3 regions of the Rhizobium sp. X9 genome follow, and region 3 is predicted to be linked to each of the others. Evidence: riboswitches for the same ligand, from Rfam matches in the RefSeq annotation. Region 3 holds a riboswitch; each other region holds the start of a gene.
The links. A riboswitch is a leader RNA that binds a small molecule or an ion and turns the genes downstream of it on or off. The one in region 3 is predicted to bind cobalamin.

Region 1 (10,325 bases), on a different replicon from region 3:
CGCTTCAAAAGAGATGCCGGATGCCAGAAACCTTTCCCGAAATTGCCCCCTTCGATACTATTTTCATCGATGTTTCCGAAGGCCACAGGCTGCATGTGACGATTGCGGGCAATCCGGCCGGGCAGGCCGCCATCCTCCTTCACGGCGGCCCGGGCTCCGGACTATCGGCAACGGCGCGACGTTTTTTCGATCCCGAGCTATACCGCATCATCCAGTTCGACCAGCGTGGATGCGGGCAAAGCACGCCGAATGCCGCGGTCAGCCTCGAGCACAACACCACGCACCATCTGATCGGCGACATGGAGACCATTCGTACCGCGCTTGGTGTGGATGACTGGCTGGTTTTCGGCACATCTTGGGGTTCCACCCTTGGCCTGGCCTATGCCCAGCGCCATCCCCGCCACGTGCGCGCCATGGTGCTGGCGGGCGTCACGACGACGCGGCAGAAGGAAATCGACTGGCTGTATCAGGGACTGGGAATGTTTTTGCCCGGGCAATGGCAGCGTTTCATCGCAACGATCCCGGACCACATCTCGAAGTTCGACCCGGTTGCCGCCTATTACCAGCTCTTGAACGATGCCGACCCCGCCATCCGCGCAAGGGCAGCCTATGAATGGCATCTGTGGGAGGCTGGTTCGATTACCGCAGAGAGCACCTCGGCCTTTCCCGAAAAATGGCGGGATGAGTGCTACAGGCTCACACGGGCGCGTCTTTGCGCGCATTATTTCCACCATGCGGCCTGGCTGGACGACGGGGTGCTTCTTCGCAACGCCGGCAGGCTGGCGGGTATTCCCGGCCTGCTCATCCAGGGCATGCGCGATCTTCAGGGGCCGCCGGTCACCGCCTACGAGCTTGCCGCCGCATGGCCGGGAAGCGAGCTGATCATGGTCGACGGCGCCGGACACTCCACGGCAGACGCGGGGATGGAGGAAGCCATTGTTTCAGCAATCGCGCGATTTGCGAATTGACCCGCTTGACAGATTTTAGATTCGGGCGCATTTGATTGGCATGATCAACGAACGCGCACCCATCTCCTGCTCGTACTTTTGGGCCTACCTTTAAGGGCGGCTCGACAGATCATATTGTCAACAAGCCGCCGTCAGGCGGCTTTGTTGTTTTTCAAGCGTCCTGACGGCACCGATAAAACCGAAGGACCAGCGAAATGACCGAAGATAGCTCCCTTACACTGGAAAGACCGCCCGTCGTCATTATTCGTGGCGCGCGCAAGACGGATTTGCCCGAACTCAACGAGATGATCACCCTGCTTGCCGCCTACCATGGCGATGCGGCAGCGATCACGCCGGCGAAGCTGGAACGCGACCTGTTCGGCCCGCTTCCCTGGGTGCATGGGCTGGTGGCGGAAGCCGATGGTGAATTGATCGGCTACGCCCTGCTTCTGCCGCTCTACAGGGCGCAGGAAGGTCGGCGCGGGCTTGAGCTGCATCATCTCTACGTGCGTGACGGCCATCGTGGCCATGGCACCGGCCAGCACCTGGTTTCCCGCGCGCGCGACATCGCCAAGCGGCTCGGCTGCGACTATCTTTCCGTCAGCGCCACGACCGGCAATGTGGCGGCGCATCGTTTCTACGAAAACATGGATTTCGCGCCCCGGCCGGTCACCGGCATGCGCTACATGCAGTCGATTGCCTGATTGCACCGAACGGAGACGGCCATGACACGGATTGCGATTGCGCTCGCGCAGGATTTTGCGGACTGGGAACCGGCGCTGCTTGCTGCTGCGGCGCGCAGCTATCTCGGCGTCGAGATCGTTTACGCCACGCCGGATGGTGGGCCGGTGACGTCGATGGGTGGGCTGAAGGTTACGCCCGACACAACCTATGACGCGCTCGACCCTGACAATATCGATGCGCTCGTCATTCCCGGCGGTCTCAGCTGGGAAAAGGGAACGGCTGCCGATCTTGGCGGGTTGGTGCAGCGGTTTCGCAAGAAGGACCGGCTGGTTGCCGGCATCTGCGCGGCGGCAAGCGCGCTCGGCGGCACGGGCGTCCTTGATGACGTCGCCCATACCGGCAATTCGCTGACCTCACATAAGGCCTATCCGGCCTATCGCGGCGAGAGCCTTTATCGCGACCAGCCGAAAGCGGTCAGCGATGGCGGCATCATCACGGCAGCCGGCAGTGCGCCGGTGAGTTTCGCGGTGGAAATTCTGAAACACCTCGGCCTCTTTGGTCCGGAAGCCGAGGCGGAACTTGGAATTTTTGCGGCGGAGCACCGGTGAGGCGCATTCTGGTATCGACAGTTTTTGCGGGCCCTCCTAGCCTCATTACTGTGCTTGTCACGGGAATCCAGCCAGCCCAAGTCCTTGGGCTGAAAAGACTCATCCCGCTGCGCGAGAGCCGCATCGACTGGATTCCTGTGACAAGCACAGGAATGAGGGTGGTGGGGAGGTTAAGTCGTGAGACTATCGCGCATTACCCGCGATCAAGCACCCGGCAGACACGGGGCGCGACATCCCCGCCCTCGCCCGCAATAGCCCGGCGGATATCGCGACTGTTCAAATGCAGGCTACGACCGGCGGGCAAGGCCGAGCGTTTTATCTTGGCGAGTGCCGCAGCCGTAAAAGCAGCTTCGTGCTCGTGGAAGAAAGCGAGCGCCGCCCCCCTTTCGGGGCTGGCGCCAAGAACTGCCTTGAAGGCAAGGCGGTGCACGGCGCAGAAAGCGCCGTGACCGGGAACGGCAAAACGCAGCGCATCGAGTTCGTCACTCCATCCCGCTGCGTCCTGCATGGTCTCAAGCCGACTGGAAGCGCTTCAGGAAAAACGCGCTCAATGTTCCAAGCAGAGCCCAGAAAACAAAGCTGGTAATGGTCGCGGCAACAATGAACTGGCGCTCCAGCGGCAGCGGCGCCAGCGCATGTTCGCCTTCCGGCGGAAGCGGCGCGCCCACAACATGCGGGGCAACGATCAGCACCAGCGCCAGAACGATTGCCCAGGGTTCGCGCCGGAACGCGATCAGCGCGATGCCGCCCGCGGTTGCGGCAACGGTTGCGAGCCACCAGATCTGCCGCGCCTCAAGTGCTGCAGCCGGGCTTCCCGGCAGTTCCGGCGGCAGGCCGATCATCGGTGCGAGCATGACGGCGGCGAAACCGGCAACGCCCCACAGAAGACCTTCGCGCCAGCCGGCATTGGTGCCACGCAGAGAGATGAGGCCGGTCAGCACCAGTGCGTAACCGATGGCGGTCAGAACATTGGCGGCCACCGTATAGGCGGTGCGCTCGAAGCCATCGGCCGGAGCCCAGGCCTCCTCATCATGTTCATGGGCGGGAACGGCGGCCGCGGAACCGGCAGCGGGCGCATCATGGCTGTGGGCTGCTTCGCCACCGGCGCTTTCATAGGTTTCCGCCTGAAGGATCAGCGGCGTGGTGCCGACAGCCTGCATGGCCGAGACGGCGAAACCGCCGACGATGCCGACGAGAACTGCGGTAAAAACGATATTGCGAAAGAACGACATGCTTTACCCCTCAATGGCAGGGGAAAGCATTGGCATGACGTGTGTCATGCGCGGCATTGTGAACGGCTTCGACATGCGAAAAGCCGACAAAACCGACGACGAACAGGCCAAGCACGATCGCCGTCAGCGATTGCGCGAAGCTGCCCGTTTTTGCTGAAACGGCGGCATTTGCCGTATTCTGGTTGATGGACATGGTGACCCCTCTTACGGCGCGACCCCGCGCCTTTAGACGCGGCGGAACGGCAAGAAGCCGCGCAGCCGCATGCGATACACTTCACCACGGGGATAACGAGACTGACACAGGGAGCCACCTTGCCTGGCCGCCCTGAAATTCCGCTCTTCCGGACACCCCGCCGGCATGGACATTTCCGTAATGGCAGGTCTCCTGGCTTACGGGTCAAAACCTGAAACGCCTTCCCGACATCACCCTCGCCTTGATCGGGAACCTCGGTTCCCCGCGAGATGGCTTACCAGTGGCATTTCGTTTCAGGCTCTCCGCTCACAGTTGCGGGGGCAGCCACGAATGAGGATGTCTCCCTATCGTGTTCCCTTTTCACCTTCCGGAACGCCCGGAAGGAACCATCACAGGATTGTTATCCGACGGGTGGGTGCGGGAGTCAATGGCGGGCCTGCTTTCCAACCGCACGCCGTCGCCTCCACCTTCGTCACCCCGGACTAGATCCGGGGTCCAGCACGATCAAGTCCTTGATCGCAATAGATCCGTCTCACGGCGCAGACGCGCCGTGGCTGGATGCCGGATCAAGTCCGGCATGACGGCCGAGGGTTACCGCGACGGTATCGCCTTAAGATAGGCGGCAATCGCATCGCGATCATCGGCCGTCAGACGCGCCATGTTCTGCTGCACCTTGACCATGGAACCGCCGACGCTGTCGAATTCCGGGGTGAAGCCGGTTTCCAGATAGCTGGCAATATCGGCCGCCGCCCAGGCTCCCATGCTTTGCGAACCGGGGGTGATGTCGGGGATGCGGCCTTCGCCCTCCGGATTGGGACCGCCGGCCAGCCATTTATCCTTGAGGAACCCGCCAAGCGCGTTGCGCGGCGTATGGCATTCGCCGCAATGGCCGGGCCCTTCCACCAGATATTGGCCACGCAGCAATTCGGCGTTGGCATTGGCAAGCTCGACGCGGGGCCGCGTCGATGTGTCGAAATAGAGGAATTTCCAGCCGCCCAGCGCCATGCGCAGGTTGAAGGGGAAAGGCAGATCGTGATCCGGCGCGTCGTTCTGGCTGGCGGGCAGGACTTTCAGATAACCGTAGAGGTCGTTGATGTCCTTCTGCGTCATGCGTGCATAGGAGGCATAGGGGAAGGAGGGGTAAAGATGTTCGCCGTTCTTGCCGACGCCGCGCGTCATGGCATCGCCGAATTCCGCCAGCGTCCAGCTGCCGATGCCATGCTGCGGATCGGAGGAAATATTGGGCACATGGAAGGTGCCGAAGGGGCTTTTCAGCGCCTGCCCGCCCGAAAGCGTCAAAAGCGCATCACCCGTCGCATCGGGTGCCGCATGGCAGCTTGCGCAGCCGCCGGCCCAGAACAGCGTTTCGCCATTGGCCAGATCCGGCTCGCCGAGGCTCACCCAATGGCTGGGCGCCTGCCGCTGAGGCGCGGTGACCCAGGCGAAAATTCCGTAACCCGCAATGGCCGCAACCGCGATCCCGCCCGCAAGCTTCGTCCAAATGGAGGACATGACCCCTCTCCCCTTTTGCCCGACCGAGCATATTTGGCCGCCCGAAGGCGGTCGAGATTATCGATAGCCCTCCCGCTTGCTGGACGTCTTCCCCGGGCCTGAACCGAGGGTCCACAATTCGACGGCTTATGGATCCTCGCCTCAGGGGCGAGGATGACGCGGGAGCGGTTCACGGCTTAGCCGCGACCGGGAAAAGACCGCTCGAAAGCAGTCTTCCGACACATTATTTCTTCAGACGATAGGTCTGGTGGCAGGTGCCGCAGTCTGCACCGAGCGTCTTCATGGCGGTGGTGACGCCCGCTTCATCGGTGGGGAGATTGGCGAGAACCGTGTCCGCATCCGCACCGAGCTTCGCCGCCTTGGCCTTGAAGTCATCGAAATTTTCCCAGATGGCGGGGGCCGCAGCACTGCCGGTCTCGCTGCCGGGCGGGAACTGGTCGGGGAAAGCCTTGGCGTTGGCGCTGATGGCCGTGACGGCTGCCTTGACAACGTCGGCGTCGAAGGGCTTCTGGCCCTTGGAGATAGCGGCGAGCGCACCCATGGAGCCACCGATCTGCTTCATCATGCCTTCACGCTTTTCGACTTCGCCGGCAGCGTAGACCGCTCCGGCGCAAAGACAGCCGAAAAGCATGGCCGCCGCGATGGTTTTCAGTTTCATACACTCTCTCCTTGATTCCGGCGGACGCCGGACGCTAGATGGAACGGCGCGAGGATGCCCTTTCCGGATGGCGAAAAGAAGTCACATTGCGGTGAATTCCCTCGTGAAAACAGAAGTCTAGGACAAGGCCTCCCAAAGCGTCAGCAGGGCCGCGGCAATCAGCATGAAACCGGCGGCGCGGCCGATGAAGATCGTGGCGCCCGGCGAGGAAACGAGCCATGCCCGGCTTTTATCTGCCGTCAGCGCCAGAGCGCCATAGACCGTAAATTGCGTGACCGCCACCATTGCGCCCATCACCAGCCCCTGCATCCAGATCGGACCATAGACGGGTTTGAGAAATTGCGGGTAGATCGCCATCATGAACAGATAGGCTTTCGGATTGGAAAGGCATGTCAGCACCGCCCGCCAGAACGCCTTTCTGACCGAGGCGCTCGCCTGCGCCTCATCACCGTTCACGACGATCGCGCTGCGCATCAGGCCGATGCCGATCCAGATCATATAGGCCGCACCGAAGACCAGCAGCGGCAGGAAAAGCGACGGCATCCAGGCGGCAAGCATGCCGACGCCCAGGGCGCCGTAAAGCGAATGTACGATGCCGCCCGCGCTCATGCCGCTTGCGGCGGAAAGGCCGGTTCTCTTGCCGCCCGTCAGCGCGCTTGCCAGCACGAACAGCATGTCCATGCCCGGCAGGATGATGATGCCGAACAGGACCAGAAAGAAAAGCCAGAGATTTTCAGCATAACTCATGTCAGTATCTCCCAAGACAGTTTGCGACACATTCGGGAAAGCATATGTTTCTCAATGTGTTTTCCTGTTTATAGGAAAAGCCAACTGACAGCGTTGTGTCAGTTGCGTGGTGAAGCAACCGGGAAAAACGGCAATGCGCAAGGCGTCGAGACTGTTCGAGATCATCCAGATCCTGCGGGTGGCGCGCAGGCCGGTGACCGCGCAGACCATTGCCGAGACGCTGGAAGTGACGGCGCGCTCGGTCTATCGCGATATAGCCGCCCTTCAGACCATGCGTGTGCCGATCGAGGGGGAACGCGGTGTCGGTTACATCCTGCGTCCCGGCTTCAACCTGCCGCCGCTGATGTTTTCCATCGAGGAGACCGAGGCAATCGTGCTTGCGCTCGCCATGGTTGCCCGCACGGGGGATGCCGAATTGCGGCAGGCGGCAAAAAAGGTCAGCGACAAGATCGCCGCATCCCTGCCCGAACCGCTGTCGAAGACGCTCTCCGCCAATGCCCTGCATGCCTGGGGCAGCATCGCCCCCTCACCCGCCGGCATCGATCTCTCCATGGTCAGGCGGGCAGTACGCGACGAGGAGCGGCTAGACCTCACCTATCGCGATGAAACCGGCGCAGAGACCCGGCGGCAAATCCGGCCCATTGCCGTGATCTATTATTCGGAAACGGTGAATATCGTCGCCTGGTGCGAATTGCGCCAGGCGATCCGCAACTTCCGCTCGGACCGGGTGATGGCCTGCAAAACCACGGGCAGCTTTTTCAAGATGGAAGGCGAAAGGTTGCGGCAATTGTGGATGAGCGGCTGGCAGAGCAATCAGCTGGGCAGAGATATGGAACGTGCCGGTGACTAAGGCGAGCCCTCATTCCTGTGCTCGTCACAGGAATCCAGTCGACGCGCGTCTGCGCGGCGGGAGGAGTCCTTTCAGCCCAAAAACTTGGGCTGGCTGGATTCCTGTGACAAGCACAGGAATGAGGGCCGAGATTTGCCGATCTCAACCCGCCATTTCTTGACCATGACCGACATTGTTGAGCCGCTCTAAAGACTTCTGCCGCAGATGCTCCAGCACCCGATCCTCCTCGCGCCCGAAACCGCGAATGACGATCCGGTCGGTAAAAACATCGGCGATGGCGAAGGTGTTCTGGTCGGGTGTATCCACCATGCCCTTGAAGTTGACGAAGTGGGTGTTGCCCAGCACGCCGTAATTGCCATCGTGGTTATGGCCGCTGAACCATGCGGTGACCGAAGGGTGCGCGCCTAAAAGATCGAGGATGCGCGGCGCATCCCACATATTGTGGGCGTTTTCCGGATAGACCGGGTAGTGACAGAGAACGACCACTTTTTCGCCTGCCGCGTCCGCCTTCTGCAGAACGGTGCGCAGCCATTCGAACTGCTCGTCGCTGAGCGATGCGTTCCAGTCCTGCGCATTGATGGCTTCAGCATCTTGCAGGCGCTTCAGCCTGTTTTCAGCAAGCGCGCGGCGCGGATCACCGGGCGGCGGGGCAAAGAGGCTGACTTCGTTGCCGTCAAGCACGACGAAGCGTATCTCGCCGATGGCGAAATCATGCCAGGGAGCCTTCATGCCGAGGCGGGCATGGATGGCGGGCAGATGCTCGGGGGAAACGGAAAAATCGTGATTGCCCGGCAGCATGACCGAGGGATGGCGAAGGGTGTCATAAACGCCGAGGATCGCCTCGAAATTTTCAAAGCCGCGGTCGATGATGTCGCCAAGCGTCACCACGAAGGCCAGGTCCTCGCGGTTGAAGGCATCGATCGCCTGCGCCAGTTTTTTCGGGCTCTCTGCATAATACCGGCCCATTTCCGGGCGGGGATCAGCATCGGCATATTGGGGATCAGCAACGATGCCGAAGGAGAAGAGCGGTCTGGTTTTTTCAGTCATGATGCGCCGCGATAAACCCGGCTGATGACAGGCTTGTGACAAGCCGGGGCGACAGTTGGATTGTACGGCCTCAAAAGCAGAACACCCGGCCTGAGGGGCCGGGTGTTCGAAAAGTTCCAGTCAGCAAGCCTTACTTGGCAGCAGCCTCGTAACGCTCCAGGACGTAGTCCCAGTTGATGAGGTTGTCGACGAAGGCTTCGAGGTACTTCGGACGCAGGTTGCGGTAGTCGATGTAGTAGGAGTGTTCCCATACGTCGACGCCGAGGATCGGCTCTGCACCGTGAACCAGCGGGTTTTCGCCGTTCGGGGTCTTGGAGATTTCGAGCTTGCCGTTCTTGACGGAGAGCCACGCCCAGCCGGAGCCGAACTGCGTGGTGCCGGCGGCGATGAAATCAGCCTTGAACTTGTCATAACCGCCGAGATCGGAGGCGATTGCCTGTTCCAGCTTGCCCGGCAGCTTGTTTCCGCCGCCGTCCTTCTTCATCCACTTCCAGAAATGGACGTGGTTGTAGTGCTGGGCAGCGTTGTTGAAGAGACCGGCATTGGTGCCAAAGGACTTCTTCACGACTTCCTCAAGCGACAGGTCGGAAAGACCTGCTTCAGCAGCCAGCTTGTTGCCGTTGTCGACATATGCCTTGTGGTGCTTGTCGTGATGGAACTCGAGCGTCTCGCGCGACATGTAGGGTGCAAGCGCGTCGTAGTCGTAGGGGAGTTCGGGAAGTTCGAAGGCCATGGTTTTTACTCCTTTTTGCAGCGGGTTACCGCTCCTAGAAACCGTGTGAGCGGACCATAGGAGCGAACCTCTGTTTGGGCAACCTGCGAAATATCAAAATGTTCCGACAAAAGAGAAAATTCCTCTCCGTGAAGCCGCCACCACATTTGTTTCACAACCTTGGCGTACCGTTTTCCACCCTATCGGTTCGCTTTTGCCGAGATTGCAGGAAGGAAATTCCATGACGCGCTCCATCACCCGAAACATTCTCGCTGTCGCCGCCTTCTCGTCGCTGGCTCTGCCCGCCTCCGCCTCGTCGGACGATGCGTGGAAGGAATTCGTGGCGGATGTGCAGACGGCATGCCTTGCCGCAAGCGAAGACATGATCGAAGACGCCAAGGCCGTGGTCGATCCGGTCGGCAGCGAGAATTACGGCCTCGCCATCATCACCGGCAAGGCCAAGGGAGCAGACGCGACGATCAGCCATATCTGCGTCTATGACAAGAAGACCAAGGCCGTCGAACTCGGCAGCGAGCTTGCCGGCGATACGCTGAAGGTTGAAATTCCCGGCTCCACCAAGCCTTGATGCCTTAGAAACGGGGCGTGGTGTCGCCCACGCCCAGCGCGCGCTGCATCAGCACGGTGTCCAGCCATTGGCCGTGTTTCCAGCCGATAGACCTGAAGGTGCCGACGTGCTCGAAACCGGCGGCGCGGTGCACGCCGATAGAGGCGGCGTTTGCGCTATCGCCGATAACCGCAATCATCTGCCGGAAGCCGCGTGAGGTCGCCTCCTCAATCAGCGCGTCGAGCAGTTTCCGGCCAATTCCCATGCCCTTTGCGGCGGGATCGACATAGACGGAATCCTCTACCGCAGCGCCATAGGCCGGGCGCGCGCGGTAAGCCCCGGCATAGGCATATCCGGCCACTTTTCCATCCATTTCGGCCACCAGATAGGGGTAATTTCCCTCCACCAGCAGACGGCGGCGCTCGCGCATCGCGTCCATGCCCGGCGGATCGATCTCGAAGCTGGCGCGGCCGTGCAGCACGGCATCCCGGTAAATTTCGGTAATGGCTGAAATATCCGCCTCTTCACAAGGGCGGATCAAAAGGCTGGAAACGGTGGAAAGGGTCATTC
Region 2 (10,325 bases), on a different replicon from region 3:
GCATAAAGCGGCCTTTATGCTATGATAACGCATTCCGCGGGGTGGAGCAGCCCGGTAGCTCGTCAGGCTCATAACCTGAAGGCCGCAGGTTCAAATCCTGCCCCCGCAACCAAAAATACAAGCATCAATCAAAGGGCTCCGGGGAAACTCGGAGCCCTTTTGGTGTTTGAACAGCCCGGACCTCAGGCTGTTGAAACAGGCTGAGCATCAACCTGCAATTCCCACTCGTTTTATGCGGCTGATTCAGCCTTTCGGCATTGCGATAGACCCGGATTTGGCCATGATGCGCCAACCGTCCAGCTCAGAAGAAAGCCGCCGTGACCACCGATCCTTTGCAGATCCTCAAGGCCGTCTATGGCTACGATACGTTTCGCGGGCAGCAGGCCGAAATCATTCGGCATGTGATGGCGGGCAACAATGCTTTCGTGTTGATGCCGACCGGGGGCGGGAAGTCGCTTTGTTACCAGATCCCGGCGCTCGCCCGTAACGGCATGGGGTTGATCGTTTCGCCCCTGATCGCGCTGATGGTCGATCAGGTAGCCGCCCTGCGTCAGGCGGGCGTGCGGGCTGAAGCTCTGAATTCCGATCTTTTGCCGGACGAGCGACGGGCGCTTTGGCAGGATATGCGTGCGGGTAAAGTCGACATTCTTTATGCGGCGCCGGAGACGCTTCTCAAGCCCGATGTTCTGGATGCGCTTCAACCGATTACCCTGTCGCTGATTGCGGTCGACGAGGCTCATTGCCTGTCGCAGTGGGGGCATGATTTCCGCCCGCCATACCGCCAGCTCGACGCGCTGATCGAACGCTTTCCGGATACCCCACGCATGGCGCTGACGGCGACTGCGGACGAGCCAACCCGCGCGGAAATTTTAGGGCATCTAGGGATCGAAGGAAGCGATGCCTTTATCGCGGGCTTTGATCGCCCCAATATCCGCTACGCGATCATGGAAAAGGATAATCCCCGCGCGCAGCTAAAGCGCTTTCTGAAAGGTCGCGAAGAGGAAAGCGGTATCGTTTATTGCCTTTCCAAACGCAAGGTCGACGAGACGGCGGCGTGGCTGCGCGAGGAAGGTCGCGATGCGCTGCCCTATCACGCCGGCATGGATAAATCTGCCCGCGAGGCGAACCAGACCCGTTTCCAGCACGGCGAGGCGGTCATCATCGTTGCAACCGTTGCCTTCGGCATGGGCATCGACAAGCCAGATGTACGTTTCGTTGTGCATATTGATCTGCCCGGCAGCATCGAAGCTTATTATCAGGAAACCGGCCGCGCCGGCCGTGATGGCCTGCCGTCAGAGGTACTCATGCTCTACGGTTATGAGGATATTGCCCTGCGTAACCGCTTTATCGAAGAGTCCGACGCTGGGGATCAGCGTAAATATATGGAGCGCCAGAAGCTCGATGCGCTGCTCGGTCTTGCGGAAACCGCCGGTTGTCGCAGGCAGGTGCTGTTGTCCTATTTCGGCGATCGCTGTGAGCCATGCGGCAATTGCGACACCTGCGCGGAGCCGCCGGACCTGTTTGATGGGGCCATCGCCGCGCAGAAGCTGCTTTCCTGTATTTATCGCACCGGCGAGCGTTTCGGTCAGGCCTATGTCATCCGCGTATTGCTGGGAGTGGAGGATGAGCGGATCTCCAGTTTCGGGCATGACCGCATCACGACTTACGGGATCGGCAAGGAGCATGACAACCGCACCTGGCGAGCCATTCTGCGCCAGATGGTTGCGCTGCGCCTGATTGAGGTCGATCTGTCCGGTCACGGTGGATTGTCTATTTCCGAGGAAGGAAGGCGGTTCCTGCGGGAAAAACCTTCCCTGATGCTGAGGATACCATCCGCCCCCCGATCAACGCGACAACAGGCAACCCGCAAGCCCGCCTCTGCGGTTTTGCCGGAGGCCGATCGCAGTCTCTTCGAGGCACTGCGTGCGAAGCGCATGGAAATTGCCCGCGCGCAGAACGTTCCGCCCTATGTGATTTTCCACGATAAGACGCTTATCGAGCTTGCAGCCGCAAGACCGGCCTCGGCGCGCGAAATGGCGCAGATACCAGGAGTGGGAGACACCAAGCTCGAACGATACGGTCCGGCTTTTCTGGCGGCTATCGTGGAACATGCCGCCAGCGATTGAACGCTTGAATCCGGCAAAGAGTTGCGTGAAATATCACCGAAGCCGCAAGCCTCAGCCTGTCGTATCCTTGAACAGCACGTTCTGATCGATGAGATATCGGGAAAACAGCGGTAGGCTTGCTCCCCCGATCGCCCGGGCCTGGCTGCCAACCACGCCTTCGATGATCTCCGGCAATGTGACGCCCTGAAGATCGTGGTGCTTGAGGGCGAGCCGGGTGGCGGCAACTATTCGGGTTCTGACCCAGCCGGGAAAACCGCCATCGATGATCACGCTGGAAAAATCGATGATGGAGGCGGCGGCAATGACGGCCTGAGCTAGTGCGGCGGCGGTTTTGGTGATCCAGCTTTCCAGCGGCTCACCAAAATCGATCCATTCGTCGGGTGAAAACCAGAGGGGGCGCGGATCGATGTCCTTTTCGCGCAGCATGTTTTCCAGAACGAAGATCGACGCGATCTTCAGAAGCTGAACCGTATTACCATCCTGCCCCTGCACCGGCAGGGGGCCGATCGCGCCGGCCGTTCCCGTCTTTCCGGAAAACAGCGCCGAATTCAAAACAACGCCACCGCCGATGAAGGAGCCGATAAAGATATAGAGAAAGTCCGCATAGTTCTGGCCCGCGCCAAAAACCAGTTCGGCGCCACAGGCGCTGGTGGCATCATTCTGCAGGAAAACCGGATAGCTGACATTTTCGGCAATTTCCGAGCGGATATCGACGCCCCGCCACCGTTCCATTTCAATTTGCGGTGCACCCACCTCCTGCGCCCAGTTCCACAACTCAAATGGCGCGGCGATGCCGACGCCCGCAATTTTCTGGCGTTCGGCGGGAGACAGCTTCGTTTCGAGTTCCGTTATGCCCTCTGTCACAAAGGGCAATATCCATTCCGGCATGGGGTAGGGATAGGTTCTGCGCAGCTTGAGCCTGATCCGGCCGACAAAATCCATAAGCACGAGATCGACGCTGCGCCGGCCGATCTTGACGCCGAAAGAGAAGACAGCGTCGGGGTTGAGGCGCATCGGTGTCGATGGCTGCCCCACCTTGCCGCGCAGCCTTTCACCACGAATGAGAAGACCATCCTTTTCGAGTGAGCGCATGATGACGGAGACGGTCTGTGCCGAGAGACCACAGAGCCTGGAGATTTCAGCCTTCGACAATCCGCCATGACGGCGAACGAGGGAAAGCACGAGCCGCTCATTATAGGCGCGCACCCCGATCTGGTTGGCGCCGCCGCTCATATCCATGGTGGTGGGCGGCGTTGGCGGCGCCGTCTCGACAGATTGTCTCATAATGTCATCCTCCCGCCCGCATATCCGTACATGACCGATACTCGCAGGCTTTATGGCAATCTTGCTATCGCAACGTTAAACGACGCGGCGATATTCCTCCCTGCCGTATATTAGAATGCCATATCGAATTAATAATTCAATCGGATTTATTTATTGACAGCCGTTTCCTTTGGTGGTTCCATCTGTGCCAACGGTCACTGTTCTCGGAGGAGACGGATCGTCGAGTAACCGTCACGGTGCTTAAATATCCATTGGGAGGATCACAAATGAAGACCACTGTTTCCGCTCTTCTGGGCGCGCTTGCGCTTGGCGTTTCTTTCGCTTCCGTCGCGTCCGCCGCCGATACGTCGGTGTGCCTCATCACCAAAACAGATACCAATCCCTTTTTCGTCAAGATGAAGGAAGGTGCGACCGCCAAGGCTAAAGAACTCGGCGTGACGCTGAAATCCTATGCCGGCAAGATCGACGGTGATTCCGAAAGCCAGGTTGCTGCCATCGAGACCTGCATCGCCGATGGCGCCAAGGGTATCCTGATCACCGCATCCGACACGAAGGGCATCGTTCCGGCCGTGCAGAAGGCGCGTGACGCCGGTCTTCTGGTCATCGCTCTCGATACACCTCTGGAGCCCGTAGATGCCGCCGATTCCACTTTCGCCACCGACAATCTTCTGGCCGGTGAACTGATCGGCAAATGGGCGGCCGGCACCCTCGGCGACAAGGTCAAGGACGCGAAAATCGCCTTCCTCAACCTTACCCCCTCCCAGCCGACCGTGGATGTGCTGCGCAACCAGGGCTTCATGAAGGGCTTTGGCATCGACGTGAAGGACATCAACAAGATCGGCGATGAAAACGATCCGCGCATTGTCGGCCATGATGTCACCAATGGTAACGAGGAAGGCGGCCGCGCGGCGATGGAAAATCTACTGCAGAAGGATCCGACCATCAACGTCGTTCACACCATCAATGAGCCTGCAGCTGCCGGTGCTTACGAGGCGCTGAAAGCGGTCGGTCGTGAGAAGGACGTGCTGATCGTGTCCGTCGATGGCGGTTGCCCGGGTGTCAAGAACGTTGCTGAAGGCGTGATCGGCGCGACCTCGCAGCAATATCCGCTGCTGATGGCAGCGCTCGGCGTGGAAGCCGTCAAGAAGTTCGCTGACACGGGTGAAAAGCCGAAGCCGACCGAAGGCAAGAACTTCGTCGATACCGGCGTGACGCTGGTGACCGACAAGCCGGTCAAGGGCCTCGATTCCATCGACACGAAGGAAGGTCTCAACAAGTGCTGGGGCTGATGCCTCGCCGTTGAAACCCGCGGGGGCAATCTTTGCCCCCGCCCTTGGACCCAGAATGATTTCAGGCACGATCCGGGGGATCGGACAAAGGAACAAACGGGTGTGCCGCATCCTGAAGGGATGACAGAGGCTGCCTCACAACACTTTGAATCTACGCATCATTCTCTTTGGAGACGGTTTCCCGTTTCGGGGCCGATGCGATGGAGCGATCGGGAGGAAAATCCATGAGCGATCAGCCGGTGCGGTCTCAGCCGCATAATGAATTTGAAAAAGTGCTCTCGGAAAGTTCGACGCAGGTCGCCGCTTTCGACACGCACGACAAGAATACGCTGGAAAAATTCCAGCATTTTCTCCATTCCAGCCCGGCCGCCGTGCCGCTTATCGTTCTGGTGCTGTCGCTGACTGTTTTCGGCCTGCTCCTCGGCGGCAAGTTCTTTTCGGCCTTTTCGCTGACCCTCATCCTGCAGCAGGTGGCGATCGTCGGCATCGTCGGCGCGGCGCAGTCGCTGGTCATCCTGACGGCGGGTATCGATCTCTCGGTCGGTGCGATCATGGTTCTGTCCTCCGTCGTCATGGGGCAGTTCACCTTCCGCTACGGTTTGCCGGCGGAGCTTGCCATTCTCTGTGGCCTTGCCGTTGGCGCATTCTGCGGTTTCATCAACGGCATCCTGGTTTCGCGCATGCGGCTGCCGCCTTTCATCGTCACGCTCGGCATGTGGCAGATCGTCCTCGCGACCAACTTCCTCTATTCCGCGAATGAGACGATCCGCGCCCAGGACATCGCCCAGCAAGCGCCGATCCTGCAATTCTTCGGCGCCAATATCCGTTTTGGCAATGCGGTCTTCACCTATGGCGTCATAGCCATGGTTCTGCTCGTCGCCTTGCTCTGGTATGTGCTCAACCGAACCGCCTGGGGCCGTCATCTTTATGCGGTGGGTGACGATCCGGATGCCGCCGAACTTGCCGGCGTCAACGTCAAGCGCATGCTGACGACGGTTTACACGCTCTCCGGTCTCATCTGCGCCTTCGCCGGTTGGGCCCTCATCGGCCGTATCGGTTCGGTTTCGCCGACAGCCGGTCAATTTGCCAATATCGAATCCATCACTGCGGTGGTTATCGGCGGCCTGTCGCTGTTCGGTGGGCGCGGCTCCATCATGGGCATGATTTTCGGCGCCCTGATCGTCGGCGTCTTCTCGCTCGGCCTCCGGCTTATCGGAACAGACCCGCAATGGACCTATCTGTTGATTGGCGTCCTCATCATCATGGCTGTCGCAATCGACCAGTGGATCAGAAAGGTAGCAGGCTGATGGCAAAAGAACCCATTCTCACAGCACGCAATCTCGTCAAGCGTTATGGTCGCGTGACCGCTCTCGACCATGCCGATTTCGATCTCTATCCGGGCGAAATCCTGGCGGTGATCGGCGATAACGGCGCCGGCAAATCCTCTCTCATCAAGGCGATTTCCGGCGCGGTGACACCCGATGAAGGGGAAATCCGACTGGAGGGCCAGCCCGTCCAATTCCGCTCGCCGATCGAGGCGCGCAAGGCTGGCATCGAGACGGTCTATCAGAACCTCGCGCTCTCACCGGCGCTTTCCATAGCCGACAATATGTTCCTCGGCCGGGAAATCCGAAAACCCGGAATTCAGGGAAGCCTGTTTCGGGCGCTGGACCGACCGGCCATGGAAAAATTCGCCCGCGAGAAACTGTCGGAACTCGGCCTGATGACGATCCAGAACATCAATCAGGCGGTGGAAACCCTGTCCGGTGGCCAGCGTCAGGGTGTCGCCGTGGCGCGCGCGGCTGCCTTTGGCTCCAAGGTCGTCATCCTCGACGAGCCGACCGCAGCGCTCGGCGTCAAGGAAAGCCGCCGCGTTCTGGAGCTTATTCTGGATGTGCGCTCGCGCGGGTTGCCGATCGTTCTCATCTCTCACAACATGCCGCATGTTTTCGAGGTTGCGGATCGCATCCATATTCACCGGCTGGGCAAGCGCCTGTGCGTCATCAATCCGAAGGATTACACCATGTCCGACGCCGTTGCCTTCATGACCGGCGCCAAGGAAGCGCCAAAGGAAACGCTTGCCGCATGACGCTGAAGCTTGAGACGATCGTCGAAGACGTTCTTCGGCGGGCAGAGGGCCAATCCCGTTTCATCATCGCCATTGCCGGTCCCCCTGGGGCCGGCAAATCCACGCTGGCGGATGCGCTCTGCGACGCTCTGCTGGCGCGGAGCGAAACGGCTGCCGTCCTGCCGATGGATGGCTTTCATATGGACAATGGCATTCTCGAAGAGCGGGGGCTGCTGCCGCGAAAGGGCGCTCCCGAAACCTTCGATGTGCGTGGTTTCCTCGATATCGTCTCCGCCGTCCGCAAGGGCGGACAGGAGGTGCTTGTTCCGGTTTTTGACCGTTCCCGCGAAATTGCCATCGCCTCCGCCCGTGCTGTCCCGCCAGAGACACGCTTTGTCCTTGCCGAAGGCAATTATCTCCTGCTGAATGAAGCGCCCTGGACCACGCTTTCCGACAGCTTTGACCTCACCATCTTCGTTGGCCCGTCCGTCGCGGTGCTTGAAGAGAGGCTGCGGAACAGATGGCAGGGTTACGGTCTCGATGCGGCTGCGATCCACGCCAAACTTTTTGAGAACGATCTTCCCAACGGAAAAAGGGTAATCGAGAACACTCGCCCCGCCGATATTCGCATCGATATCTGGGAATAGATTAACGCTTTTCCCGTCTTGAGCGGCAACTCCATTTATCGTTAAGCCTTTGTTGACTCTGTGTTGAATCTTTTTGATCCACAGGGTGGGGCTTTTCCATGTCTATTTATTGACGAGAAAATTTCCTCATATACTATATGTGGTGTTCGAGGTTCTTCCGATTCGCAAGCGTCGGGAGCTAAGACGGGAATTCGGTGCGTAACGCCATTAATGGCGGAGCAAGGCCGAAACTGCCCCCGCAACTGTAAGCGGTGAGCATCGTTCCGATTTGGGTCACTGGAGCCGAAAGCTCCGGGAAGGCCGGAATAGATGTTGTGACCCGCAAGTCAGGAGACCTGCCTTGAGCGCAAACGTCCACGGGCGGGGTGTCCGGAGGAAGGTGTTGACGCAAATGATTTGCGTGCGCCCTTTTCTGCCCCCTCCAGAACAAGCTTCGGGGTGAAGTCATGCCAGTGCATTTTTTTGAGTTCCTGCGCTCGTCGGCGTAGAGAATGATTTTCCACGGCTAAAGGCCGTGCCCGCCACCTGAATGACAGAACCATCGCCAACCGATTGCGATCGCAATCGGCAATGTTGAGCCGTGTGCAAAAGCGGCTTCGAAAGAGGAAATCATGACCGTCACCGTTTACAGCAAGCCCGCCTGCGTCCAATGCACCGCCACCTATCGCGCACTCGACCGCATTGGCGTGAGCTACGAGATCATCGATATCTCCGAAGATGCGGATGCGCTCGATCATGTTCGCGGCCTTGGTTACATGCAGGTTCCGGTGGTCGTCGCCGGCGAGCGCCACTGGGCGGGTTTCCGTCCAGATATGATCGGCTCGATCAGCTGAGGCGGCGGGCGATGGGGCTGATCGTCTATTATTCCAGCCGGTCTGAAAACACGCATCGCTTCCTTCAGAAACTGGGACGACGATTGTTTCGCCTGCCGCTGGGTGCCGAGGAGGAGGTGCCGCATGTGTCGGAACCCTATGTACTCGTCACCCCCACCTATGGGGGCGGCGGCACGAAAGGGGCCGTGCCGAAACCGGTGATCCGGTTCTTGAACGAGCCTTCCAACCGAAACCTCATTCGCGGCGTCATTGCGGCGGGAAACACGAATTTTGGCGCAGCTTTCGCATCCGCCGGAGATATCGTCTCGCGCAAATGCGCGGTGCCGTTTCTCTATCGCTTCGAGCTTCTCGGCACGGAGGAAGATGTCGCCAATGTCAAACATGGATTGGAACGATTTTGGACACGCTGACCTCGAGCGCGCTGCGCAAGGACGCCAAACAGCCGGTAGCCGCAAGCCAGAAACCGGTCGATACTGGGCTGGACTACCACGCGCTGAACGCGATGCTGAACCTCTATGACGCGGATGGAAAAATCCAGCTCGACAAGGACCGCCTTGCGGCGAGGCAATATTTCCTCCAGCACGTCAACCAGAATACCGTCTTTTTCCATAACCTCAGGGAAAAGCTCGATTATCTGGTGACCGAAGGATATTACGAGCAGGAGGTGCTGGACCAGTATTCCTTCAATTTCGTTCGTGACCTCTACGATGAAGCCTATGCCCGGAAATTCCGCTTTCCGACCTTTCTCGGCGCCTTCAAATATTACACCTCCTATACGCTGAAGACCTTCGACGGAAAACGCTATCTGGAGCGTTACGAGGATCGCGTCTGCATGGTGGCGCTGGCTCTGGCGCGCGGCGATGAGCAGCTTGCCCGCGATCTGGTCGACGAGATTATTTCGGGCCGCTTCCAGCCGGCAACGCCGACCTTTCTCAACGCCGGCAAGAAAAGCCGTGGTGAGCTGGTCTCGTGTTTTCTGCTGCGTGTAGAAGACAATATGGAGAGCATAGGCCGCTCCATCAATTCGGCCCTGCAGCTTTCCAAGCGCGGCGGCGGCGTGGCGCTGTCCTTGACCAATATTCGCGAATTCGGAGCGCCGATCAAGCAGATCGAAAACCAGTCTTCCGGCGTCATTCCTGTCATGAAGCTGCTGGAGGATAGTTTTTCCTATGCCAACCAGCTTGGCGCGCGACAGGGTGCCGGCGCGGTCTATCTGCATGCCCACCATCCGGATATCATGCGTTTCCTTGATACGAAACGCGAAAACGCCGACGAAAAAATCCGCATCAAGACCCTGTCGCTCGGCGTGGTGATCCCCGACATTACCTTCGAACTCGCCCGCAACAACGAGGATATGTATCTGTTCTCGCCCTATGATGTGGAGCGGGTCTATGGCGTGCCGCTGACCGAGATTTCGGTCACCGAAAAATATCATGAAATGGTCGCCGACAGCCGCATCCGCAAGAAGAAGATCAAGGCGCGTGAGTTCTTCCAGGTCATCGCCGAAATCCAGTTTGAAAGCGGTTATCCCTACATCATGTTCGAGGATACGGTGAACCGCGCCAATCCGATCGCCGGTCGTATCAGCATGAGCAATCTCTGCTCGGAGATTCTTCAGGTCAGCGAAGCGAGCGAGTTCAACGCCGATCTGTCCTATAGCCATATGGGCAAGGATATTTCCTGCAATCTCGGCTCGCTCAACATTGCATCAGCAATGGATTCGGCCGATTTCGGCAAGACGATCGAGACCTCCATTCGGGCGCTGACGGCAGTGTCAGACATGAGCCACATCTCTTCCGTACCCTCGGTGGAAAAGGGCAATGATGCCAGCCACGCCATCGGGCTCGGCCAGATGAACCTGCACGGTTATCTGGCGCGGGAGCGCATCTTCTATGGTTCCGAAGAAGGCGTCGATTTCACCAATATCTATTTCTATACGGTGACCTACCACGCCATCCGCGCCAGCAATCGCCTTGCCGTGGAAAGGGGCCAGAGCTTCAAGGGCTTTGAAAACTCCAAATATGCCTCGGGCGAGTATTTCGATAAATACACCGACCGGGAGTGGCTGCCTGCGACGG
Region 3 (10,325 bases):
GATGTTGATCGCCTGACCGCCTTTGACCGTGCCGATCTGAAGCGAGGAATAGGGTGGCTCGAAGGTTGTTTCGAACGGTCCGCGCGTCAGCGCATCCGCCGTCTCGACGGCCTTCGCCATAATGCTCGTCATCAGGTGGATGGCGTTCAGGCCCTGATCGGGACGCGACGAATGGCCGGAGCGGCCACGGATGGTGATGCGTGCTGCGGCCTTGCCCTTGTGAGCGCGCACGGCCCGCATATGGCTTGGCTCGCCGATGATCGCCCCCGCCGGTCTCGTGCACAACTCCGGCAATCGGGCAATGAGGTGGGGAACGCCACGGCAGCCCGCCTCCTCGTCATAGGAAAAGGCAATGTGTATGGGCCGCTTCAGCGCCATGCGTGAAAAAGCCGGAGCTGCAGCGAGAACCGTGGCCAGGAAGCCCTTCATGTCGGTGGTTCCGCGTCCGTAAAGACGGTCCCCTTCGGTTCTGAGCGTAAAGGGATCGGAAGACCATTCCGGCTCTCCGGCGGGAACCACATCCATGTGGCCGGACAGAACATAGCCGGCGGCGTCGGCAGGTCCGAAGGTGGCAAACAGATTGGCGCGGTCGCCCTCGGGCCCCGGCAGCAGCGATACTGTCGCGCCTTGGCTCTCCAGATAATCGGCAATCCATCCGGCAATGTCGCCATTGGCGGTGCCAACCACCGATGGGAAACCGACAAGACGCTCAAGGATTTCGATTGCGTTCATGGCCGTCTCCGCTGGCCGGCCGCTTACGCTTGACCGGATTGTCATCGCAAAAGCTTAGAATGGTCTGCGGCGTTTATCTGCCGAAATGCGGATGATTTCGGTAGATTGTTGTGTCCTTCCAGTGCTTTCAGGAAATTCGTGCTGGTGAGGCTGGTTATCTTCGGGTGTCGTGGCTGGGCTGCCTGGACCGAATGACGGTTCCGCGCAGAAGGGATGAGGGCCTTTTGGTATGGACCTGCTCAAAGTCGATAGTTTCGAGTTGCGGACGGTGGATATCGCCGAAATGGATGCCGATCATCTGCATGCGCTTTCCATGGCTGTCGGGTGGCGTTATCACGCAAATGAATGGTGTTTCCTGCGCCAGTGCGGCGTTGGACTTGCCGCGCTGGACGAGATTGACCGCGTTGTCGCAACCGCGATGCTCTTTCCCTATGCCGAGGGTTTTGCAACACTCGGCATGGTCATCGTTTCCCCCCGCCTGCAGGGGCAGGGCGTCGCACCATGGCTGGTGCGGCAGTTGATCGCGAAATTCCCCACCGTCTCCCTGCGGCTGAACGCGACGGACGTGTCGCGGCGGCTGTTTTCCGGGCTCGGCTTTGTGGGAGATACGGAAAAAGTGCATCTCCTTCGGGGAAAGCCGCTGTGCCCTGTCGAAATGCCCACACCTGGTAAGAAAAGAAGGATCGAGCCACTGTCGGAAGATCATCTGGCGGACGTGGTGGCGATCGACCGGCTAGCCTTCGGCGTCTCGCGCCGTGGCGTCCTCCAGCGGCTTCTGAAGGAGAATACGGGTTACGGATTGTTCGAGGCGGATCACCTCATCGCTTTTGCATTGCGCCGAGTGGCGGGGCGGGGCCACATCGTCGGCCCGGTCGTTGCGCGCGAGGAAACCGATGCGATCGCGCTGGTCCAGCGGCATTTTGCCGATCTGGATGATCAGCTGGTGCGCCTCGATGCCGTGTGCGACAGCGGGCTTTTCACCGATTTTCTGGTGCAATCCGGGTTGGTGGTGATCGAGACGCTGACCACCATGTCGAAAGATGGGCCTCAACCGGTCGGCTCGGGCGCGGCGAAAATTTTCGCGCTGGCAGGTCCGTCTTTGTGTTGAGCTGCGGCACTATCGCAATTGACGCCCCGCCGCTTGGCCCGTATGTCAGAAACCGACGGTTCCTGAAGCCGAAGGGCAAAGGGATTAATAGGGAACATGGTGCGGGTGATGTTTTTCGCCCAATGCCGTGGCTGCCCCCGCAACTGTAAGCGGATTGCCGCTCATCCCCGTGACGCCTGAAAGCGTCATGCCACTGTATCCTCCGGGATACGGGAAGGCAGATGAACGGTGCATATTCGCGAGCCAGGAGACCTGCCGTCATAATATGGACCATCGTTACGGGCGGGGATGCCCGGAAGAGGAGCTGATTATGACCTTTCCGTCTGCGGAAACGTATTCCGTGCCCCGTTCTCCATCTCCACACACGCCATCCGTTTGTCGCCACGCGTTTTGATACGCGCCGCTTCGGATCACGCCACCTAATTTAGACTGGAGAACATATGTTTTATTTCAAACACCTGCCGGTTACGGCCGCTCTTATGGCCGTCGCATTTGCCGCCGGCACTGCCCATGCCACTGAGACCGTCTATCCGCTGACGATCAACAGCTGCGGCGAGGATATCACCTTCAGGCAGGCGCCTTCGCGCACTGTCTCCGTTGGCCAGAGCACGACAGAGGTTCTTTATCTGCTCGGTGTTGCCGACAGGGTGGTTGGCACGGCGCTGTGGATCGGCCCGGTTCTGAAGGGTTACGAGGAGGCCAATGCAAAGGTCGAGCGGCTGGCTGACAATGATCCGAGTTTCGAGGCCGTGGTCGGCAAGAAGCCGGACCTCGTGACGACGCAGTTCCAGTGGCAGATCGGCCCGGAGGGTGTTGTCGGAACACCGGCGCAATTCGCCGAGCTCGGTATCCCCGTTTATACCTCGCCCGCCGATTGCATGGGCAAGGACAATTCCGGCGGTGGCGATGGCGTGCGCAACACCGTCTTCACCATGGACCTCATCTATCAGGAAATCCGCGACCTCGCCAAGATCTTCAACGTGCAGGATCGCGGCGAGGAAGTTGTTGCCGACCTGAAGAAGCGCGAAGAGGCAGCCCGCGCCAAGATTGCATCGGCGAATGGCAAGCTTTCCGCCGTCTTCTGGTTCTCCAGCGCCGAACTCGATATCGATCCCTATGTGGCCGGCCGCAAGGGTGCGCCAGGTTACATCATGTCCGCGCTCGGGCTGAAAAATGTCATCGAAAGCGATGAGGAATGGCCAACCGTCGGCTGGGAAACCATCGCCAAGGCCAATCCGACCGTGATCGTCGCCGGCCAGATGGATCGCCGCCGTTTCCCTGCCGATGATGTTGCCGTCAAGCGCAAGTTCCTTGCGACCGATCCGGTTGCCAGCATCATGCCGGCCGTCAAGGACAAACACGTCTTCGACATGGACGCACAGGCGATGAACCCGACCATCCGCACGATCGAGGGCATCGAAACGCTGGCCGACGCGATTTCCGCCGCCGGCCTCGCCAAGTGAACGGTTTTTCCGTCCATCTAGGCAGGGCTGGTCTGGCTTTTGCCGCGCTGGCCCTGCTGCTCGTCGCGCTGATGGCCGGAGCGGCCATCGGTGAGACTGCCATTCCCTTCGATGTGGTGGCCAAAACCATCGCCAACCGTGTCTTCCACGCGGGTTATCCGCTGGAGCCGCTGGATGAGGGCATCGTGTGGAGCTACCGTCTCAGCCGCGCCGTCGTCGCCGCCTGTTGCGGTGCTTCGCTGGCGCTCGCCGGTGCGGTGCTGCAATCGCTTTTGCGCAATCCGCTCGCCGATCCCTATATTCTCGGCATCTCCGCCGGTGCGTCCACTGGCGCCGTCGCGGTGGCGCTTCTGGGCTTCGGCGCCGGGTTTCTGACGATGCCGGCAGGCGCTCTGATCGGTGCTTTTGTCGCTTTTTCGCTGGTCAGCCTTCTGGCGGTCAGGGCAGGACACGGCAACAGCGCCATCATTCTGGCGGGGGTCGCCGGTTCGCAGCTGTTCAACGCCCTGACATCTTTCATCGTCACCAAATCCGCCAATGCAGAACAGGCGCGCGGCATCATGTTCTGGCTTCTGGGCAATCTTTCGGGGGTACGCTGGCCGGATGCCTGGCTGGCTTTGCCGGTCAGCCTTGCGGGTCTTGCGGTCTGCCTCTGGTATGCCCGCGCACTCGATGCCTTCGCCTTCGGCGGTCAGGCCGCAGCCTCGCTTGGCATCCCCGTGCGCTGGGTCTATGCGGTGCTGATCTCGGTTTCGGCGATCATGACGGCGGTCATGGTGTCGCTTGTCGGCTCCATCGGCTTCGTCGGCCTCGTCATTCCGCATGCGGCGCGCATCTTCGTGGGCGTTCGCCATGGGCTGTTGCTGCCGGTGACGGCGCTGACCGGTGCGATTTTCATGATCGTCGCCGATATTCTCTCCCGCATCGTCATTCCCGGCCAGGTCCTGCCGATCGGGGTCATCACCGCGCTCGTCGGTGCGCCCGCCTTTGCCTTCATCCTCGGGCAGAAAAGGGGGCGGTCATGAGATTGTCCGCCCACGATCTGCATTTCCATGCCGGCAACATCGAAATCGTCCGCGGCGTTTCGCTGGATGTGGGTTCCGGCCAGTTCCTCGGCATTATCGGGCCGAACGGCTCGGGCAAAAGCACGCTTCTTTCCATGCTGGCCGGCATCCGCAAACCGCGCAGAGGTCACGTCACGCTTGGCGAGGAGCCGCTTGCCTCATTCGGGCGGCGCGAGCTTGCCCGCAGGCTCGCCTTCGTGGAGCAGCAGGCCGAAACCACCGAACGTATCAGCGCGCGACAGGCTGTCGAACTTGGACGCACACCCTATCTCGGCCCGCTTTCCGCATGGTCGTCAAAGGATGATGCTATCGTCGATGCGGCGCTTGAAAATGTCGACATGGCGGACAAGGCGGATCGCAACTGGCATCACCTTTCCGGCGGCGAACGCCAGAGGCTGCACCTCGCCCGCGCGCTGGCGCAGGAGCCACATATCCTGCTTCTGGATGAGCCGACCAATCATCTCGACATCGGCCACCAGATCGGCCTGCTCGATCTGGTGCGCCGGCAGGGCCTGACGGTCGTGGCGGCGCTGCACGATCTCAACCATGCCGCCATGTTCTGCGACCGCGTCGCCATCTTGCACCGGGGCGAATTGATCGCGGTCGGTCCGCCGCAGGAGGTTCTGACTTCGGCGACGATCGCTTCCGTTTTCGGGGTGCAATCCGTTGTCACCACCGATGAGGGCGGCTTTTCCCACATTCGTTTTCTGCCCGCCCACGGGGCGGCCGATCATGCAAGGAAAGTACTGGCACGATGATGAAACTGATTGCTCCTGATGCGAAATGGCTTTGCGCTTTAGCTGGCATTGCCTTGGCGGCAAACGCAGTTTTTCCCCTTCCCACCACAGCCGAAACCTTCGAGGTGAAGATGCTGAACCGGGGCGAAAAAGGCCCGATGGTGTTTGAACCCGATTTTCTCGAGATCGCCCCCGGTGATCGCGTCCGCTTCGTGCCGACGCATAAGAGCCACAATGCCGCGACCATTGACGGCATGGTTCCCGAAGGTGTCGAGGGGTTCAAAAGCCGGATCAATGAAGAATTCGAGACCGGTTTCGAGCAGCCGGGCTTTTATGGCATCAAATGCTCGCCGCATTACGGCATGGGCATGGTGATGTTGATCAAGGTGGGTGAGGCGGCCTTGCCGGACAGCTATAAGACGGTGGATGTGCCCGGTCGCGCGAAGCCCCGCTTCGAGGAATTCTTCGAACGGGCGGAAAAATGAGGTGTTGGCACTGAGTTCTCTGCCGTCATGCCGGACTAGATCCGGCATCCAGCCACGGCGCGTCCGCGTCGTGAGGAAAGTCTTTCGCGATTAATGACTTGATCGCGCTGGACCCCGGATCTAGTCCGGGGTGACGGAGTACTCGCCCGGCTTAACCGCACAGACCGCATAACGGTGCTGCAGGCCGCGCAAAATGCCCTTCATGAGGCTGAAATTCTTCGCCTGGGCGCGATGAATCGCCTGAAGCTGCTGATCGATCGCGACGTGCTCGAAGCCTGTTTCGCGCAGAAGTGCGGCGACATCACCGGCTCTTGCGCCTTTTGAAAAATAGACCCGCGAGAGGATGCTGTTGAATGTATTTTCCGGATCTGCCGGCCTGTGCGGCTGGTCGGGTTTCACAAGGCCGATATTTTCCAGACCGGCAGCCAGTTTCTTGACCAGTTTTTCGCGCCAGCCGGTATTGACGAAATCACCGTCGACGATCAGAAGCCGCCCGCCCGGTTTCAATACGCGGAACCATTCGGCAAAACTCGCCTGCGGGTTCACCAGCGTCCACACCAGATGGCGCGTGATGATGACATCGGCGCTTTCGTCCGGCTCCATCGTGTTTTCGGCATCGCCGACGAAGAAGCGAATGTTGCGTCCACGGCTTTTCGCTTTTTCCCTTGCAAGCGCCAGCATGGTTTCCGACCAGTCCATGCCGGTAACCTGAAAACCGAGATCGTCCATCAGATGCGAGATGACGCCGGTTCCGCTGGCGAGATCAAGCGCCTTGCGGCCTTCACCCTGTCCCAGATGCTTCAAAACCAGCGCGTGCCAGGCCGCGCGCTCTTCCTCCGAGAAAATTTCGTGCCCTGGCGAAAGGTCGAAGGTCGCGGCGCGGCCCGACCAGTAAGCCTTGATTTCGTCTCTCAGGCTGTCGTTTTTGCCATACTGGATAGTGTCGATCATTAGACTTCAACTCATGCGCCGGTCAGTTGAGAACGGCTCTAAAACATAAAACTTGACTAGTATAGTCAGAAAATCATACAGCCGCGCCAGTCAACACTGGAGAGCAATATCCGATGCGCATCTCAGCCAAATCTGCGGCACTTGCCCTTGGCCTTCTCGTCTCCGCCGCCTGGCCGGCATTTGCCGAAAAGGTCACCGTCAAGGATGTGACGGGCCGGGATGTCGAAGTCAACGTCCCTGTTTCGCATATTATCCTCGGCGAAGGCCGGCAGATCTATTTCCTGGCGGCGCTCGACAAGGACAATCCTTTCCAGCACGTGGTCGGCTGGCGGGACGATCTGGCGAAAGCCGATCCGGAAACCTATGACGCCTATATCTCCAAATACCCCGATATCGCCAAGCTGCCCACCTTCGGCGGCATGAAGGATGGCACGTTCGACATCGAACAGGCGGTTTCGCTGAAGCCGGACGTAATCCTGATGAACATCGACGCTAAGACGGCGACGGAAGAGGCGGGATACATTGAAAAACTCGCCAAGGTCGGCATTCCGCTGGTCTATGTCGACTTCCGTGAAAAGCCGATGGAAAATACCGAGCCCAGCATGCGCCTGATGGGTAAGCTGACCGGTAAGGAAAAGGTTGCCGAGGACTTCATCAAGTTCCGCGCCGATTCCATCGCCGGGGTCACCGATACGCTTGAAAAGGCCAATCCGAAGAAGCCTGTCGTGTTCATCGAGCGCGCCGGCGGTTATTCCGACGATTGCTGCATGTCCTTCGGCAACGAGAATTTCGGCAAGATGGTGGAGCTTGCCGGCGGCATCAACATGGCCAAGGGCATCATTCCCGGCACCTTCGGCACCGTTAATCCGGAACAGATCATCGCGTCTAATCCGGAGCAGATCATCATCACCGGCGGTAACTGGAACGGTTATGTTCCGGGCGGCAACTGGGTCGGCGTCGGTTATGGCGCGGATGTGAAGGAAGCACACCGGAAGCTGGAAAACCTGACCAAGCGCCCGGCCTTTACCGGCGTGCAGGCGGTGAAGGACGGTAATGTCCATGCCATCTGGCACCAGTTCTACAACAATCCCTATCAGTTCGTGGCCATTCAGGAAATTGCCAAGTGGCTGCATCCGGACCTGTTTAAGGATCTCGATCCCGAGGCAACTTTCAAGGAATTGCATGCCCGCTTCCTGCCGCTTGATTACAAGCCCGGCTACTTCGTTTCGCTGAAAGACGCGAAATAAGACAGGGACGGTGAAGAGGAGCGCCGTCTGATCCATGGATGAAGCCGCAGCCATGCGGCTTCATCATTTGCTTTTGGAACTCAATGAGGACTTCTCATGCGGCTCAACGCTCTCAGGCATCTTGCGGTGCTGGCTTTCTCTCTTCTCGCTATGCCCGCTTTGGCAGCGGAGATCACCGACGTCACCGGACGCAAGGTCGAGCTGGATCTGCCGGCCAAGCGTGTCCTCGTCGGCGAGGCACGCCAGATTCACGTCATCGCGACGCTCAAGGGCGACCAGACTTTCGACAACATCGTCGGCTGGCGTGATGATCTTCTGAAGAAAGACCCCGACAGCTACACGGCCTATGTGAAACGTTTTCCGCAGATCGAAAAACTGCCTCGTTTCGGTTATCTGCCGCAGGGCGACTTCAGCCTGGAAACGGCGATCACCCTTTCGCCTGATGTCATTACCCTCAATCTGGAAACAGAAAAAACCGCCAAGGAAAGCGGCTTCGAAGAGAAGGCTGCCGCCGCTGGCATCAAGATCGTCTATCTCGATTTCCGCATCGATCCCGACAAGAACAGCGAAGCTTCGATTGAAATTCTCGGAAAACTGTTTGGTGCTGAAGAGCGCGCCAAAGAATTCATCGCCTATCGCCGCGCGGAAATCGCCCGCGTGACAGACCGGATTGCCAGCGCCAGGGACCTGAAGCGTCCGAACGTCTTCATCGAGCGCTCGCCCGGCATTTCCGGCGAGAACAATTGCTGCCGCACCTTCGGCCCGGCCAATTTCGGCGCCATGGTCGATCTCGCCGGCGGTCACAATATTGCTGATGGCATCATCAAGACGACCTTTGGCGATCTGCAATCCAGAGCAGCTCGTCGTTGCCGATCCGGACCACATCATTGTCACCGGCTCGAACTGGGCGGCGGAATCCGACATCAACCAGTTCGTTCCTCTTGGGCTTGGCGCAGACATGGCGCTCTCGCGCGAACGGCTCGCCGGTCTCATGAAGCGTACGCCGTTTCCGGAATTGAAGGCTGTCAAGCAGGGCAATGTCCATGCCGTCTGGCACCAGTTCTACGGCGCTCCTTACGAGTTCCTGCCGATCCAGCAATTCGCCAAGTGGTTCCATCCCGATCTCTTTGCCGATCTCGATCCGGAAAAGAACTTTGAGGAATTTTACCGGAAATTCCTCCCCGTGACCTATAAGCCGGGCTATTTCGCCTCCCTCGAAAAAGGTACGACTGAATGACTTCGTTGAATGAAGACGCCATTGGCGTGAGCGGGCGCGATCAATATCGCGCCCTTGCCGCTCGAAGGATCGTCATTCTGTTCGGGCTTTTTATCGCCCTGTGTTTCAGCATGGCCGCCGACATGGCGCTCGGCCCGGCGCGCTATACGATCTCCGAAGTTCTGGCGACCATTGCCGATCCGGCTGCTGCCGCAAACCAGCTTCGGGTGGTAATCTGGGATATCCGCATGCCGATCGCGCTGATGGCGGTTACCGTTGGCGCGTCTCTGTCGGTTGCGGGCGCACAGATGCAGACCATCCTGTCCAACCCTCTTGCAAGCCCTTTCACGCTCGGCATTTCAGCTGCGGCAAGCTTTGGTGCAGCACTTGCCCTCGTCGGTGGCGTGGCGATCTTTCCAGGCGCTGTGCATTACATGGTGCCGATCAACGCCTTCATCATGGCCATGGTCGCAGCCCTGTTCATCCATTTCGCCTCGACGATGCGCGGTGTGACGGTGGAGACAATCGTTCTCCTCGGCATCGCGCTGGTGTTCACCTTCAATGCGGCCCTGTCACTGCTGGAATATCTGGCCTCCGAACAGGCGCTCGCCGCCGTCGTGTTCTGGACCATGGGCAGCCTGACGAAGGCGACATGGGAAAAGGTCTATATTACCGCTGCCATTCTCGTCATCACCGTGCCGATGTTCATGCGCAATGCCTGGGCGCTGACGGCACTCCGGCTGGGCGATGATAAGGCGGCGAGCATGGGCATCAATGTCCGGCGGTTGCGGTTGACGACCATGCTGACGGTCAGTCTTCTGGCGGCCATTCCGGTCTCCTTTGTCGGCACAATCGGTTTCGTCGGGCTGGTCGGTCCGCACATCGCCCGCATGGTGGTGGGTGAGGATCAGCGTTTCTTCCTGCCAGGCTCGGTGATCTGTGGTGCGCTGCTTTTGTCGGCCACCTCGGTCATCAGCAAAATCCTCATTCCCGGTGCAATTCTGCCGATCGGGGTCATCACGGCGCTTGTCGGCGTACCGTTCTTTTTCGCGCTTATTTTCGGCAACAGGAGACGCGCATGGTAGCGCTCGCACTGAAGGATGTCGGCGCCGCCTATGGGCGCACCACCGTTCTCTCCAAGGTCGGCATCGATACGCTGGAAAGCGGCAGCGTCACAGCGGTCATCGGCCCGAACGCCGCCGGCAAGTCGACGCTTTTCAAGCGCATCGCCAGCCTGATTTCGGGTCCCGGACTGGTCGAACTCTCCGATACGGCGCGCGGTGAGCGCGCTATCTGCTACATGCCGCAGGATACCGGCGCCA

Region 1: another riboswitch for cobalamin. It lies ahead of JZY08_RS03020 (CbtB domain-containing protein); the one in region 3 lies ahead of JZY08_RS17555 (ABC transporter substrate-binding protein).
Region 2: another riboswitch for cobalamin. It lies ahead of nrdH (glutaredoxin-like protein NrdH); the one in region 3 lies ahead of JZY08_RS17555 (ABC transporter substrate-binding protein).

What each region holds. Positions count from the first base shown of each region.
Region 1 is NZ_CP071311.1:621,570-631,894, reverse strand. Features, by position in the region: gene pip (prolyl aminopeptidase) at 21-968, shown strand; gene JZY08_RS03040 (GNAT family N-acetyltransferase) at 1,163-1,651, shown strand; gene JZY08_RS03035 (type 1 glutamine amidotransferase family protein) at 1,673-2,239, shown strand; gene JZY08_RS03030 (hypothetical protein) at 2,433-2,747, opposite strand; gene JZY08_RS03025 (CbtA family protein) at 2,752-3,471, opposite strand; gene JZY08_RS03020 (CbtB domain-containing protein) at 3,482-3,664, opposite strand; cobalamin riboswitch at 3,829-4,070, opposite strand; gene JZY08_RS03015 (cytochrome c) at 4,256-5,176, opposite strand; gene JZY08_RS03010 (cytochrome c) at 5,400-5,834, opposite strand; gene JZY08_RS03005 (LysE family translocator) at 5,952-6,581, opposite strand; gene JZY08_RS03000 (YafY family protein) at 6,715-7,431, shown strand; gene JZY08_RS02995 (metallophosphoesterase) at 7,573-8,478, opposite strand; gene JZY08_RS02990 (superoxide dismutase) at 8,609-9,211, opposite strand; gene JZY08_RS02985 (hypothetical protein) at 9,432-9,776, shown strand; gene JZY08_RS02980 (GNAT family N-acetyltransferase) at 9,781-10,323, opposite strand.
Region 2 is NZ_CP071311.1:2,887,193-2,897,517, forward strand. Features, by position in the region: tRNA gene JZY08_RS13855 (tRNA-Met) at 36-112, shown strand; gene recQ (DNA helicase RecQ) at 318-2,126, shown strand; gene JZY08_RS13865 (ROK family transcriptional regulator) at 2,178-3,410, opposite strand; gene JZY08_RS13870 (sugar ABC transporter substrate-binding protein) at 3,677-4,699, shown strand; gene JZY08_RS13875 (ABC transporter permease) at 4,924-6,006, shown strand; gene JZY08_RS13880 (ATP-binding cassette domain-containing protein) at 6,006-6,788, shown strand; gene JZY08_RS13885 (nucleoside triphosphate hydrolase) at 6,785-7,414, shown strand; cobalamin riboswitch at 7,547-7,772, shown strand; gene nrdH (glutaredoxin-like protein NrdH) at 8,026-8,247, shown strand; gene nrdI (class Ib ribonucleoside-diphosphate reductase assembly flavoprotein NrdI) at 8,259-8,657, shown strand; gene nrdE (class 1b ribonucleoside-diphosphate reductase subunit alpha) at 8,645-10,325, shown strand, end outside.
Region 3 is NZ_CP071312.1:563,697-574,021, reverse strand. Features, by position in the region: gene argE (acetylornithine deacetylase) at 1-732, opposite strand, end outside; gene JZY08_RS17560 (GNAT family N-acetyltransferase) at 962-1,840, shown strand; cobalamin riboswitch at 1,880-2,115, shown strand; gene JZY08_RS17555 (ABC transporter substrate-binding protein) at 2,281-3,303, shown strand; gene JZY08_RS17550 (iron ABC transporter permease) at 3,300-4,328, shown strand; gene JZY08_RS17545 (ABC transporter ATP-binding protein) at 4,325-5,125, shown strand; gene JZY08_RS17540 (pseudoazurin) at 5,122-5,589, shown strand; gene JZY08_RS17535 (class I SAM-dependent methyltransferase) at 5,710-6,540, opposite strand; gene JZY08_RS17530 (ABC transporter substrate-binding protein) at 6,654-7,787, shown strand; partial or broken gene JZY08_RS17525 (ABC transporter substrate-binding protein) at 7,884-9,024, shown strand; gene JZY08_RS17520 (iron ABC transporter permease) at 9,021-10,088, shown strand; gene JZY08_RS17515 (ABC transporter ATP-binding protein) at 10,082-10,325, shown strand, end outside.